Regions from separate parts of the Stappia sp. genome, predicted to be linked through region 3. Evidence: predicted binding sites of a transcription regulator. Region 3 holds the regulator's gene; each other region holds the start of a gene.
The links. Region 3 encodes PhoB, which activates phosphate uptake and scavenging genes when phosphate is short. Its sites were predicted from a motif close to TGTCATNNANCTGTCAT; they were not measured.

Region 1 (4,949 bases), 1.3 Mb from region 3:
GAAGAGAAGGATCACCGACTGCGCCGCCGAGGAACCGAGATCCTGCCCCACGAAGCCGTCCGAATAGACCTTGTAGACGAGAATGGTCGTCGCCTGCTGCGGCCCGCCGGCGGTGATCGTGTGAATGACGCCGAAGGTCTCGAAGAAGGCGTAGACGATGTTGACCACCAGCAGGAAGAAGGTGGTCGGCGATAGGAGCGGAAACACGATGGTCCAGAAGCGGCGCATGAAGCTCGCCCCGTCGATGGCCGCCGCCTCGATCACGCTCTTGGGGATCGCCTGCAGCCCGGCCAGGAAGAACAGGAAATTGTAGCTGATCTGCCGCCAGGCCGACGCGGCGACGACGAGCCCCATCGCCTCGCCGTCGTTGAGCACGTGGTTCCAGTCATAGCCCAGCGCGCTCAGGTACCAGGCGACGAGCCCGACATTGGGGTTGAACATGAACAGCCACAGCACGCCGGCAACGGCCGGCGCCACCGCATAGGGCCACACCAGCAGCGTCTTGTAGGCCGTCGATCCCTTGATCACCCGGTCGGCCATCACCGCGAGCCACAGCGCCATGCCCATGGAGGCGGCCGTCACGAGGCTGGAAAAGATCACCGTGGTCTTGAAGGAGGCGAGATAGAAGGGATCGCTCAGCAGGAACTCGAAATTGCCCCAGCCGACGAATTGCGACTTCAACCCGAAAGGATCGGGAATATAGGCGGATTGATAGATCGCCTGACCCGCCGGCCAGAAGAAGAACACCAGGGTCACCAGGATCTGCGGCGCGAGCAGCAGATAGGGCAGCAGGCGATTGTTGAAAACGACGCGTTTTTGCATGTCGCGGAAGGCCGGGGTCGAAGGAAACGGAAGGCCTCACGCAGACGAACGGCCCGGACAGGGAGTTCCGGACCGCGCGTCCGCGCGGGGCCTGCGGACGGGGCTGGCCCCGTCCGCGCTTGCCGCGATCAGCGGTTGGCCTGCTCGAAGCGGCGCAGCAGCTGGTCGCCACGCGCCTTGGCGCTGTCGAGCGCGTCCTGGGCCGACTTGTCGCCCGCCCAGACGCCTTCCAGTTCCTCGTCGATGATGCCGCGGATCTGGTCGAAGCTGCCCAGACGCAGGCCCTTGGAGTTGGCCGTCGGCGCCTTGCCGGTCATCTGGAGGATGGCGATGTCGGTGCCGGGGTTCTCGTCGTAGAAGCCCGAGGCCTTGGTCTGCTCGTAGGCGGCCATGGTGATCGGCAGATAGCCGGTGTCCTGGTGCCACTTGGCCTGGATGTCGGAGGACGACAGGAAGTTCAGGAATTCCGCCACGCCGGCATATTCCTCGTCCTCATGACCGGTCATGACCCACAGCGAGGCGCCGCCGATGATGGTGTTCTGCGGCGCGCCCTCGACCGATGCCCAATAGGGAAGCGGACGGATCTGGAAGTCGAACTCGGCTTCCGCCTTCACGCCGGCGTAGCCGGCGGAGGATTCGGTGAACAGCGCGCATTCGCCGGAGCGGAACCGCGCCCCGCCCTCGTTGCGACGGCCGGAGTAGATGAACTTGCCGTCCTGCGCCCACTCGCCCATGGCCGAGATATGCGCGACCTGCACCGGACCGTTCAGCGACAGCTCGGTGTTCACGCCGCCGAAGCCGTTCTCCTGCGTGGCGAAGGGCACATTGTGGTAGGCGGAGAGGTTCTCCAGATGCACCCAGCTCTGCCAGGCGGTGGTCAGCGGACAGGTGGAGCCGGCCTCCTTGAGCGCCGTCAGCGCCTCGCCGACCTGCTCCCAGGTGGACAGGTCCATGTCCGGGTCGAGGCCGGCCCCTTCCAGCGCGTCGCGGTTCACGTAGAGAACCGGCGTGGAGGAATTGTAGGGCAGCGACAGCATCTCGCCCTCGGTCGTGGTGTAATAGCCCGCGACCGCCGCCAGATAGGCGCTGGGATCGAACGGCTTACCCGTCTCTTCCATCAGCTGGTAGACCGGCTTGATCGCGCCTTCGGCGGCCATCATCGTCGCGGTGCCGACCTCGAAGACCTGAAGGATGTGCGGCTGCTCGCCGGCGCGGAAGGCGGCGATGCCGGCGTTCAGCGTCTCGGAGTAGTTGCCCTTGTGCGAGGCCACGACCACGTACTGGTCCTGCGAGGCGTTGAACTTCTCCACCTGCTCGTTGAGCAACTCGCCCAGACGGCCGGTGAAGGCATGCCACCACTGGATCTCGGTGGCGGCGAAGGAAACCGAGGCGCTGCCGGCCAGCATGGTGGCGGCGAGAACGCCCGTGAGTGTCTTGCGATAGGACATCGTCTGCTTGCTCCCTAGGTCGAACGCAGGCTCGACATGCGGTTGAGATCCGTGTGCACGCGGCCCGGAGAGGACCGCAGCTTACGCGTTACCCCGCATTTCGTAATTTTTTCATATGAACGATCTGTGTCGCTCACATGAACATTAAGCGACACTTCGGTGACGATCGCAACCCCTTGCGCGGCGTGCCCGTGTCCCCGTCCGGGCGCGGCGTTCCAAGGCCGCGCGAAAAGGCGCAAGGCGTGCGCCTGCCGCCCCCGGCAATGGGGGGCTTCGCCTCTTCGGCAGCGGGAACCCTCGCGGGCAGACACCGGGCCCACAACCGTCACAATTCTATGACGGAACCCCTGTATGATCATGTATTCGGCTACTGAAATGCCGATTAAGTTCATGATTTTTCAGAATATTTTTTGAGAAAATCGCCATCGCGGATATTGAATGCGTCCCCCGCGCCCCCAAATCAAAACACGCCCGTTAAGGGGCGTTCGAGGGAGACTTCCGCCATGGACAAGATTTTCAAGGATGATGGGTTCGGCAACAAGGCCGAGGCGTTCGAGGAAGCCGACAACAAGGTCCTGAGCCCGAAAGAGGCCGATACCTTCGGCGATATTGTCAATCGCCGCTACGGCCGCCGCGACGTCCTGCGCGGCGCGCTCGGCGTGACCGCGGTCACCGCGCTGTTTGGCACCACGGCGCTCACCGCCGCGACCCAGGCGCGCGCGGCCATGCCGTCGTTTTCCTTCACCGAGCTGGAAAGCGGCAACGACGAGACCCACCACATCGCCGAGGGCTACAATGCCGACGTGCTGATCCGCTGGGGCGACCCGATCTTCGCCGATGTGGCCGACTTCGACCCGCGGAACCAGAGCGCCGAGGACCAGCTCAAGCGCTTCGGCTACAACAACGACTATGTCGGCTTCGTGCCGCTCGCCGAGGACGGCTCGCGCGGCCTGCTCTGCGTGAACCACGAGTACACCAACGAGGAAGTCATGTTCCCCGGCATCGGCCGGCAGGACAACAAGGGCTTCGCCGACATGACCAGGGCGCTCGTCGACATCGAGATGGCCGCCCACGGCGGTTCGATCTTCGAGATCGCGCGCGGCGCCGACGGCAAGTGGGCCGTGGTTCGCGACAGCCGGTACAACCGCCGCATCAGCGCGCTCGACACCGAGATGACCTTCTCCGGCCCCGCCGCCGGCCACGACCGGCTGAAGACCTCGGCCGATCCGGACGGCATGACGGTGATCGGCACCATCAACAATTGCGCCGGCGGCATCACGCCCTGGGGCACCTATCTGATGGCCGAGGAGAACTTCCACGGCTACTTCTGGACCGACAAGCTGGATGCCGACGGCAACCCGGTCCTCGAGGGGGCGGATGCGGCGAGCCTCAAGCGCTATGGCGCGCCGGGCCGCTGGTACAATTGGGGCCAGCACCACGACCGCTTCAACCTCGACACGGAGCCGAACGAGGTGAACCGCTTCGGCTGGATCGTCGAGGTCGATCCGATGGATCCGGCCTCCACGCCTGTCAAGCATACCGCGCTCGGGCGCTTCCGCCACGAGGGCGCGGAATCGATCGTCAATTCCGACGGACGCGTGGTGCTCTACTCCGGCGACGACGCCCGCTTCGACTATGTCTACAAGTTCGTCTCCGCCGGCACCGTCTCCGACGACCGCGCGGCGAACATGAAGCTCCTGTCGGAGGGCACGCTCTACGTCGGCAAGTTCCACGAGGACGGCCGGCTCGAGTGGCTGCCGCTGGTGCATGGCGAGGGTCCGCTGACGGCGGAAAACGGCTTCGCCAGCCAGGCCGACGTGCTGATCGACACGCGCCTCGCCGCCGACGCGCTCGGCGCGACGCCGATGGACCGGCCCGAGGACGTCCAGCCGGGTCCCGACGGCAAGGTCTACATGATGCTGACCAACAACACCCGCCGCAAGCCGGGCCAGGAGGACGCCGCCAATCCGCGCGCCGACAATGCCTTCGGTCACATCGTGGAAATGATCGCGCCGGACGGCGACCATGGCGCCACCACCTTCGCCTGGAACATCCTGGTGAAATGCGGCGATCCGGCGGTCGCGGACGTGGGCGCCCAGTGGGGTCCGGAAACCTCCGAGCACGGCTGGTTCGCCTCCCCCGACAATTGCGCGATCGACGCCGACGGCCGGCTGTGGGTCTCCACCGACCAGGGCTCGAACTGGGCGAAGACCGGCAAGTCGGACGGCCTCTACGCGGTCGAGACCGAAGGCGAGCTGCGCGGCTCGTCCAAGCTCTTCTTCCGCTGCCCTGTCGGCGGCGAGCTCTGCGGCCCGTATTTCACCCAGGACCAGACGACGCTGTTCCTGGCGGTCCAGCATCCGGGCACGGACGGGACGAAGAACTTCAAGGGCTTCGAGCGCGAGTCCACCTTCGAGGATCCGGCGACCCGCTGGCCGGACTTCACCGACGGCATGCCGCCGCGCCCCTCCGTGGTCGTGGTGACGCGCACCGACGGCGGCAAGATCGGCGTCTGACGCCGGCGAAAGACCCCCGCGAAATCACGCCCCCGCCGCTTCGCCGGCGGGGGTTTTTCATTTGCCGGCACATTTCCCCAGTGGTGTCAGCGTCAAGTCGATTCACGGATTATCCCGAGGATTCACGGCCGCGAAATCGCCTCTCCCTTTCCCTTGTATGTTG
Region 2 (4,949 bases), 1.8 Mb from region 3:
CATCTGGCGCTTCGCGTTGCGCGAGCGAATCGGGCTGATCTGATCTTGCCATTGGCCGGGTTGGCTACGGCGCAGGCAGTTCGGGCGCGCGAGGATCACGCGCGCAAGGGGCGGATCCGGTTGACGTGGCCCATCTTGCGGCCCGGGCGCGTCTCGGCCTTGCCGTAGAGATGCAACGCGGCGTCGGGGTCGGCGAGGATCTCGGCCCAACGCCCGGCCTCCGCACCGATCAGGTTTTCCATGACCACGTCGCAATGGCGCTCCGCGCTGCCGAGCGGCCAGCCGGCGACGGCGCGCATGTGCTGCTCGAATTGCGACACAAGGCAGGCGTCCTGGGTCCAGTGGCCGGAATTGTGCACCCGAGGCGCGATCTCGTTGACCAGCAGCCGGGTCTCCCCGCCTTCCGGCAACACGAACATTTCGACCCCGATCACCCCGACATAGTCGAGCCGGTCGGCGATGCGTTCGGCGAGCATACGGGCCTCAGCCGCCGTATCCGCGTCGAGGGTCGCCGGCACGGTGGAGGTCTTGAGGATGTGGTCGCGGTGGACATTCTCGGCCACGTCATAGGCGCGCAAGGTTCCGTCGACGCCGCGTGCGGCGATCACCGACACCTCGCGTTCGAAGGGCACGAAGGCTTCCAGGATCGCCGGCACGCCGCCCAGACGCGTGAAGGCCCCCTCCGCGTCGGCGACGGAGCGCAGCATCGTCTGCCCCTTGCCGTCGTAGCCCATGCGGCGCGTCTTCAGGACGCCCGCTCCGCCGAGATCGGCGAGCGCCGGCGCCAGGTCCGCCTCGGCGTCGATGCGCCGGAAGTCGGCGATCGGCACACCGGCCTCGCGCAGGAAGGTCTTTTCGTCGAGCCGATCCTGCGCGACGGCGAGCGCGCCCGGCCCGGGATGCACCGCGACCCGTTCGGCCAGATGGGCGGCGGTCGGACCGGGCACGTTCTCGAATTCGTAGGTAACCACATCGACGGCGGCCGCGAAGGCGTCGAGCGCGGCCGTGTCGTCGTAGGCCGCGACGGTGCGCGCGGCCGCGACCTCGAAGGCGGGGCTTGCCGGATCGGGGCAGAAGACATGCGTCTTGAGACCGAGCGGGGCGGCGGCGAGCGCCAGCATGCGGCCGAGCTGGCCGCCGCCGAGAATGCCGATCGTCTCGCCCGGAACGAGCGGGGTGAAGTCGCGGGAGCGGGTCATGCGGGTCTCGTGGCGGGTCTCGTGGCGGGTCTCGTGGCGGTCGTCTGGGGGCTGCTCGGGGGCTGCGGCGCCGGTCGCCTGCGCCGCGAAAGGTCTTGGCCGGGTCGCGGGCGGTCAGGCCTCGTCGACGGGGCGCTCGGCGACCGCCGCGCTCTGGCGCGCGCGCCAGGCGTCGAGCCGGTCGGCAAGGGCGGGATCGTTCAGCGCCAGAACGGCCGCCGCCATCAGCGCGGCGTTGACCGCCCCGGCCCGCCCGATGGCCAGCGTGCCGACGGGGATGCCGGCCGGCATCTGCACGATCGACAGCAGGCTGTCCTCGCCCTTGAGGGTGCGCGACTCGATCGGCACGCCGAAGACCGGCAGCGGCGTCATGGAGGCGGTCATGCCGGGCAGATGCGCCGCGCCGCCGGCGCCGGCGATCACCACCTTGACGCCCGCATCGCGCGCGCCCCTGGCGAAATCGTAGAGCCGCTCGGGCGTGCGATGCGCGGAGACGATGCGCGCCTCATGCGCGATCTCCAGCGCCGCCAGCGTGTCGGCAGCGTGTTTCATGGTGGGCCAGTCGGACTGACTGCCCATGATGATCGCCACAAGCGGCGTGTCGGTGGTCATGCGCCTCAGGGGTCCTTGCGCCTGGGAACGAGGGAAGCGGCCACCACGGGGTGGGCCGCCGGAAGGGGATGCACTATAGGCGGCCTGCCCGCCGGCGCAACCGCGGCGGCCGCTGTCCGGCGCGGATAGCGCACCATACTACCGGGTGATCCCGTCGGGCCATGGCGTCGGGCACAGGCGTCAGGCGATGATATCGGGAAGCAGCTTGTCCTCCAGCGTCGCGATCCGGTCCTTGAGCGCGAGCTTCTTCTTCTTGAGGCGCTGGATCTGCAAGGCGTCCGCGCGGCCGGACTCGCTCATGGCATCGATTGCGCTATCGAGATCGCGGTGCTCCTGGCGCAGCCGCGCCAGTTCCATGCGAACGGCTTTCTCGTCGTCGCCGCCGTTCAGTCCGGAATCCATTCCCTGCTCCTTATGCCGCGCCCGGGACGTACGGCCCCCGGTCCATCGCTGCCCGGCGAGGATACCGCGCGGGGCGGCGAAACGGTAGGGGGCAAGAGGCGACCGCCCGGGATCTCGTGCAGAGCGTGCAGGGCGCGCCCGGACACACCGTCGCATGGGGGTGTTTTCGCGGAAATCCGCCGGTTTCGGGCGGTCGATTCCGGTCGGAATCGTTCGACAGGCGGGGGGCTGTGTGTCACACTCCTGTTGTCGAAAGCGCATAGGCAAGGAGGTTATCCATGTCCCTTCAGTCGCATCTCGTCGAGTTGCAGAAACGCCACTCGGACCTGGAGCGCAAGCTGGAAGACGCCCGGCGTCACCCCAGCGCGGACTCGCTTGAAATCGCCTCCCTCAAGCGTCAGAAACTTCAGCTCAAGGACGAGATCGAACGGCTGAGAACGTCCGAAACCGTACACTGAGATCCGATTCTGCGGGATCCGGTATACGGAGCCCGGCGCGGATCGACACGGCCGTCAGCGACATGCGCGGCCCTGCCATGATCCGCACTGCTTGAGACGACAGTTCGACACGACAGTCGGAACCCGACACATGAAAGCCGCGGCCCCTGCCGCGGCTTTCGTCGTTTCATGCCCGCGCGCCTTGCGCGCTCACATCTCCCGGGCGCGCTCGCGCAGGACGAACTTCTGGATCTTCCCCGTGGAGGTCTTGGGCAGGTCGGTGAAGACCACATGGCGCGGGGCCTTGAAGTGGGCGAGGCGCTCGCGGCAGAAGGCGATCAGATCGTCCGCGCTCACCGCGGTGCCTGCCCGCGTCTCGACGAAGGCGCAGGGCGTTTCGCCCCACTTGTCGTCCGGCTTGGCGACGACGGCGGCGGCGATCACGTCCGGGTGCTTGAACAGCACATCCTCCACCTCGATGGAGGAGATGTTCTCGCCGCCGGAGATGATTATGTCCTTGGAGCGGTCCTTGAGCTGGATGTAGCCGTCGGGGTGCAGCACGCCGAGATCGCCGGAATGGAACCAGCCGCCGGCGAAGGCCTTGGCCGTCGCGTCCGGGTTCTTCAGATAGCCCTTCATCACCACGTTGCCGCGGAACATGACCTCGCCGAGCGTCTCCCCGTCGGCCGGCACCGGCGTCATGGTCTCGGGGTCCATCACGGTGAGCCCGTCGAGCGCCACATAGCGCACGCCCTGACGCGCCTTGAGGGCGGCCTGGTCGGCACCGGCCAGCCCGTCCCAGTCCGCCTTCCATTCGTTGACGACGGCGGGGCCATAGACCTCCGTCAGCCCGTAGAGATGGGTGACGTTGAAGCCCGCGTCCTTCATCGCGGCGAGCACCGCCTCGGGCGGCGGCGCGGCGGCGGTGAAGAACTCGACCGCGCGGCCCGCGAGGTCGCGCTTGTCGGCGTCGGGCGTGTTGAGGATCGTCGACATGACCACCGGCGCGCCGCACAGATGGGTGACGCCCTCGTCGGCGAGCGCGTCCCAGATCGGCTTCTGGCGCACCCAGCGCAGGCAGACATGGGTGCCCGCGACCACCGACAGCGACCAGGGAAAGCACCAGCCGTTGCAGTGGAACATCGGCAGCGTCCACAGATAGACGGGATGCTTGCCCATGGAGGCGGTGAGAATGTTGGCCTGCGCCAGCAGATAGGCGCCGCGATGGTGGTAGACCACGCCCTTGGGGTTTCCGGTGGTGCCCGAGGTGTAATTCAGCGAGATCGCGTCCCACTCGTCCTCCGGCAGGGCCCAGGCGAACTCCGGATCGCCCTCGGCCAGGAGGGCCTCGTAGTCGAGCGTGCCGAGCCGCGCGCCGTCCTGGGCAAACTCGGGATCGTCATAGTCGACGACGAGCGGATCGACGCTGGCCAGCGCCAGCGCTTCCTTCATGACGGAGGCATATTCGCGGTCGGTGATCACCACCTTGCTTTCGGCGTGGTCGAGCTGGAAGGCGATGATCGCCGCGTCGAGCCGTGTGTTGAGCGAATGCAGCACGGCGCCGGCCATGGGCACGCCGTAGTGGGCCTCGAGCATCGGCGGGGTGTTGGAGAGCATCACCGTCACCGTGTCGTTCTTGCCGATGCCGCGCTGGCGCAGCGCGGAGGCGAGTCGCCGGCTGCGGGCGTAGAAGTCCGCGTAGGAGGTGCGCTGGCGGCCGTGCACGATCGCCGTGTGTTCGGGAAAGACGCTCGCCGCCCGCGCCAGGAAGCTCAACGGCGACAGGGGCGTGTAGTTGGCCTGCGTCTTGTCCAGATCGCGCATGTAGGGGCTGCCGGTCTCGGCCATGAGGTCCTCCAGTGTCAACGGGTGCGCCGCGCGGCGGCGCACCATCAAAGCGGCAAAGCCGCAGGCGATCAATGCCCGGATCGCCCGGCGGCGCGGCGAACCGCGACCCGCTCACGCCAGGATGCCGGCGACCCCGTCCCACAGGAGTTTCAGCCCGATCAGCCCGACGGCGGCATAGGTGATCTTGTAGAAGACGGAGGCGTCGACGTGTTTCACCAGCCACACGCCGGCGAAGGTGGCGAGCGGGGCGAGCGGCAGCAGCACGGCGGAAGTGGCGAGGTTGCGCGTGTCGAACTGGCCGAGCGCGGTGTAGGGCACGAGTTTCACCGCGTTGACGGTGGTGAAAAAGACGACGGCCGTGCCGGCGAAACGTACCGGATCGAGCCGGAGCGGCAGCATGTAGAACTGGAACGGCGGCCCGCCGGCATGGCTGACGAAACTGGTGAAGCCG
Region 3 (4,949 bases):
AAACGCTCCTGCCCCTCGATGGCATAGAGGTTGGACACATGCCACAGCTTGTCCGCCTGCGCCTTGAGCGCGGCGACCAGATGCGGATGGCTGTGGCCGAGGGAGTTGACCGCGATGCCGGCGGCGCAATCGAGGAAACGGCGGCCGTCGGTGGTCTCCAGCCACACACCTTCCCCGCGGGCGAACTCCAGGTCCGCACGGTTGTAGGTCCGATAGAGAGATGACTCCGCCATATCCGCCTCGCTCCTGTCCGCCACGCCCATGACCGGCCGCTCCTGCGGACCCTACCGACCGGCCGTCGCGCGGGCCGACCCGCGTGCGGGCCGGGCATCAATCGTGATCGTCTCGCGTATCGTGATCGTCTCGAGATCCTCGTCGCGGACCGACCCGCCGGACGCCGCACCGCATCCCCCTGGCAGGACACTCCGCCGACCAAACACGCCCCAAAACAGACCAAACACGCCCCAAAACATATGTGCCGCCCGAAAGAGGCGGCACGGCAACTTGCGCCGTTATACACCGCGCGGACCTGAGAAAGTCAATCGAATAGGCAGGTCCCGCATCCTGCGCCCTTGAGTCAGCAAGCAGCCTTTTTTGGGGAAAACCGCCGCAATCCCCAGGTGAATCGGGCCGATGACTTGCAGAAAAAACGCGGCATATTGTAGTTTCTCAGTCAAGAAATACGACATCTCGTGTGCATGACTCACTTTCGCCCCAAAATCCGGCGATCAGCGGAGTGCCCGTAGGAGCGGGCCGGTAACCGGCCGTTAACCAGATGTCAGGTCCCGAACCAAGACGGAGTGTGGCGCATGTCCTGGACAAGCGAACGTGTCGAGCTGTTGAAGAAGCTCTGGGGTGACGGACTGAGCGCCAGCCAGATCGCCGGGGAGCTCGGCGGCGTGACACGCAATGCCGTCATCGGCAAGGTTCACAGGCTCGGGCTTTCGGGGCGGGCGAAGACCGCCGTCGCCGGCAACGCCAAGAGCCGCAAGACGGCGAAGACGGCCGCCAACGACAGCCAGACGCCGACGACCGCGCCCGAGAGCATGCCGCAGAGCGTCGGCGCGACCGCGCTCAAGGCCGAGACGGCGCCCGCGCCCCAGGCCAAGCCCGAGGAAAAGCCGGTCGCGGAACTCGTGCCCATCGCCAAGCGCGCCACCATCCTGACGCTCACCGAGCGCACCTGCAAATGGCCGATCGGCGATCCGACCAGCAAGGATTTCCACTTCTGCGGTCACGCGTCCAATCCGGGCGTTCCCTACTGCCCGTATCATTGCCGCATGGCCTATCAGCCGGCGACCGACCGGCGCCGCGACCGCTCCAAGGCCGCCGCCGGCTGACGGCGCCCTCGGCGCGGTGCGAGCCGCCAGGAGGGCCGGTTTCAGGACGGCCGGATCGGGATTTGAAAAAGGGCCCCAAGCGGGCTCCCTGCCTCTCCGATCCCGGATCTCCGCTTCGCGGCGCCCGGGATGACGACCTTGCAAGGCTTTGTCAGCAGTCTGAGGGCGCCGCGCGGCGCCCTTTTTGGTGTTGTCCGGATAGTGTTGTCCGGATCGTCGTCGCGAACGCGCGTGTCCTTGCCGAATGGACAGCGCGCGTTCGCGATCAGGACGCGGCGGCGAACTGGTCGTTGAAGGCGTAGCCCGCGCCGCGCACGGTGCGGATCGGATCCATCATCCGCCCCCGATTGATCGCCTTGCGCAGCCGGCCGACGTGGACGTCCACCGTGCGCTCGTCGACATAGACGTCATGGCCCCACACGCCGTCGAGCAGCTGCTCGCGCGAGAACACCCGGCCGGGCGACGTCATCAGGAACTCAAGCAGGCGGAACTCCGTGGGCCCGAGATGGATCTCGCGGCCCGCGCGGCGCACCCGGTGGGTCTCGCGGTCGAGCTCCAGATCGCCCGCCCGCAGAAGCGAGGACACGACCTCGGGCTTCGCCCGGCGCAACATGGCGCGCACCCGCGCCATGAGCTCGGGGATGGAGAAGGGTTTCACGACATAATCGTCGGCCCCGGTCGCCAGCCCGCGAATGCGCTCCTGCTCCTCGCCGCGCGCGGTGAGCATGATCACCGGCAGCCGCTCCGTTTCGCTGCGCGAGCGCAGACGACGGCACAGCTCGATGCCGGACAGGCCTGGCAGCATCCAGTCGAGAAGCAGAAGATCGGGCTGGCTTTCGCGCAGCAACAGTTCCGCCTCGTCGCCGCGCGTGCAGGTCTCGACGGTATAGCCTTCCGCCTCGAGGTTGTAGCGCAGCAGCAGGATGAGAGGTTCCTCGTCCTCGACAACAAGAACCTTCGGCATGCGTATCTACCCTTGTCTCGCCAGGTCCAATGGCGGCCGCGTCAGGACGCGGCGCCGACGCTCGTCTCGTCGACCTTCGGCCGCTCGTCCATCGGCTGGGTGCCCGTCACCATGTAGATGACGTTTTCCGCGATGTTGGTGGAGTGGTCGCCGATGCGCTCGATGTTCTTGGCGCAGAACAGAAGATGCGCGCACATGGTGATCTGGCGCGGGTCTTCCATCATGTAGGTGAGCAATTCGCGGAAGATCGAGGTGTAGAGCGCGTCGATCTCGTCGTCGCGGTCGCGCACCGTCTGGGCGGCTTCGTCGTCGCGATTGGCATAGGCATCGAGCACGGTCTTCATCTGCTGCTGCGCCAGCTCGCTCAAATGCTCGACGCCTTGCGCGAATTTCTTGCTGTCGAAGGCGCCTTCGATGGCGATGACGCGCTTGGCGACGTTCTTGGCCAGATCGCCGACCCGCTCCAGATCGTTGCAGATGCGCATGGCGGCGACCACGTCGCGCAGGTCCTGCGCCACCGGCTGACGGCGGGCGATCAGCAGAATGGTCTGCTCCTCGACCTCGTGCTGCAGAAGGTCGACGCGCCGGTCGGTGGAAATGACCCGGCGGGCGAGATCCTTGTCCATGCGCACCAGCGCGGAAATCGCGTCGGACAGCATGACTTCGGTGAGCCCGCCCATTTCCGACACGCGGCCGGCAACGGCTTTCAGCTCATCGTCGAAGGACGTCACTGTATGATCAGGCATTTTATAACTCCTAGACAGCGCGCGGATCTTGTCCCGGCGCCGGACGTCGCGGTATGCGTCCTCAGCCGAAGCGGCCGGTGATGTAGTCCTGGGTGCGCTTGTCGTGCGGGTTCGTGAAGATCTCCTTCGTCTCCCCTTCCTCGACCAGATTGCCGAGGTGGAAGAAGGCGGTGCGCTGCGACACGCGCGCCGCCTGCTGCATGGAGTGCGTCACGATGACGATCGTGTAGTTTTCGCGCAACTCGTCGATCAGTTCCTCGATCTTCGCCGTGGCGATCGGGTCGAGCGCGGAGCACGGCTCGTCCATCAGGATCACCTCGGGGCTCACCGCGATGGCGCGCGCGATGCACAGGCGCTGCTGCTGACCGCCCGACAGACCCGTGCCCGGTTCCTCCAGACGATCCTTCACTTCTTCATAGAGGCCCGCCTTCTGAAGGCTGGAGGCGACGATGTCGTCGAGCTCGCTCTTGTTGCGCGCAAGCCCGTGGATGCGCGGGCCGTAGGCGATGTTGTCGTAGATCGACTTGGGGAACGGGTTCGGCTTCTGGAACACCATGCCGACCTTGGCGCGCAGCTGCACCGGATCGACCTTGGGATCGTAGATGTCTTCCCCGTCGATGCGGATGTCGCCGACCACCCGACAGATGTCGATGGTGTCGTTCATCCGGTTGAGGACGCGCAGGAAGGTCGACTTGCCGCAGCCCGACGGTCCGATGAAGGACGTCACGGTGCGATCGGCGATGTCGAGCGTCACGTCCTTGATGGCCTGGGTGTCCCCGTAAAAGACCTGGACGTTCCTGGCCGCGATCTTGGGCTCTTTCATTTGAACGGCTTCCTTCACAACAGGCATTTCGTTCATGGCTTTATCCTTCCTCGCCCGCGGCGATTACCAACGACGCTCGAACCGGCGGCGGAGAATGATGGCCAGGATGTTCATGGTCATCAGGAACAACAACAAGACGATGATGCCGCCCCACGCCTTTTCGTAAAAGGCGAAGTCGGCGCGCGCGGCCCAGGTGTAGATCTGCGCCGGCATCGCGGAGTTCGGATCGGTGAAGCCCGCGATGAAGCCGTCCGGATACCCGCGGGCGACAAAGCCCACCATACCGATCAGCAGCAGCGGCGCGGTCTCGCCGAGCGCCTGCGCCAGACCGATGATGGTGCCGGTGAGAATGCCCGGCATGGCAAGCGGCAGCACGTGGTGAAACACCGCCTGCATCTTCGAGGCGCCGACGCCCAGCGCCGCGTCGCGAATGCTCGGCGGCACCGCCTTCAGCGAGGCGCGCGTCGAGATGATGATCGTCGGCAGCGTCATCAGCGTCAGCACCAGACCGCCGACCAGCGGCGCGGACTGCGGCAGATGCGCGAACTGGATGAACACCGCCAGGCCGAGAATGCCGAACACGATGGACGGCACGGCGGCCAGATTGGAGATGTTCACCTCGATCAGGTCGGTGAACCAGTTCTTCGGCGCGAATTCCTCAAGATAGATCGACGCGGCGACGCCGATCGGCAGCGACAGGACAAGCACCACCAGCATCATGAAGAAGGAGCCGATGACGGACGCGCCGATGCCCGCGCCGCCGGGGTTGTCCACGCCGGAGTCGGCGCCGGTGATGAAGCTCCAGTTGAAGGCCGTGGTGATCACGCCCGCCTCGACCAGCGCGTCGACCACATCGAGATCGGCCCGGGTCAGGAAGCGGCTGTCGACGATGGATTCACGCGTGATACGCCCGTTCATGTAGCCGTCGACCCGCGAGGAGGCCGCGAGCTCGAATGCGGCCGGCTGCCCGATGCTGCCCGGATTCTCCCGGAAGAAGGTGCGCAGCGTGTTGCCGGGCTTGCCGACGAGGCGCTCGATGGTGTCGGCGTCGAACGCGACATCCAGACCCTTGCCCT

Region 1: ABL312_RS08075 (PhoX family phosphatase) is a predicted target of PhoB. The motif match lies at 2,595-2,611, and genes of this name have one in related genera.
Region 2: ABL312_RS15230 (DUF465 domain-containing protein) is a predicted target of PhoB. The motif match lies at 2,447-2,463, and genes of this name have one in related genera.

The regions. Positions count from the first base shown of each region.
Region 1 covers NZ_CP157793.1:1,841,333-1,846,281, forward strand. The annotation lists gene ugpA (sn-glycerol-3-phosphate ABC transporter permease UgpA) at 1-822, opposite strand, end outside; gene ugpB (sn-glycerol-3-phosphate ABC transporter substrate-binding protein UgpB) at 951-2,270, opposite strand; gene ABL312_RS08075 (PhoX family phosphatase) at 2,774-4,786, shown strand.
Region 2 covers NZ_CP157793.1:3,412,014-3,416,962, reverse strand. The annotation lists gene ABL312_RS15250 (MATE family efflux transporter) at 1-43, shown strand, start outside; gene ABL312_RS15245 (5-(carboxyamino)imidazole ribonucleotide synthase) at 96-1,199, opposite strand; gene purE (5-(carboxyamino)imidazole ribonucleotide mutase) at 1,314-1,811, opposite strand; gene ABL312_RS15235 (DUF465 domain-containing protein) at 1,992-2,213, opposite strand; gene ABL312_RS15230 (DUF465 domain-containing protein) at 2,492-2,671, shown strand; gene ABL312_RS15225 (acyl-CoA synthetase) at 2,861-4,498, opposite strand; gene ABL312_RS15220 (sulfite exporter TauE/SafE family protein) at 4,610-4,949, opposite strand, start outside.
Region 3 covers NZ_CP157793.1:511,129-516,077, reverse strand. The annotation lists gene ABL312_RS02350 (aspartate aminotransferase family protein) at 1-233, opposite strand, end outside; gene ABL312_RS02345 (GcrA family cell cycle regulator) at 810-1,340, shown strand; gene phoB (phosphate regulon transcriptional regulator PhoB) at 1,606-2,304, opposite strand; gene phoU (phosphate signaling complex protein PhoU) at 2,346-3,050, opposite strand; gene pstB (phosphate ABC transporter ATP-binding protein PstB) at 3,112-3,873, opposite strand; gene pstA (phosphate ABC transporter permease PstA) at 3,937-4,949, opposite strand, start outside.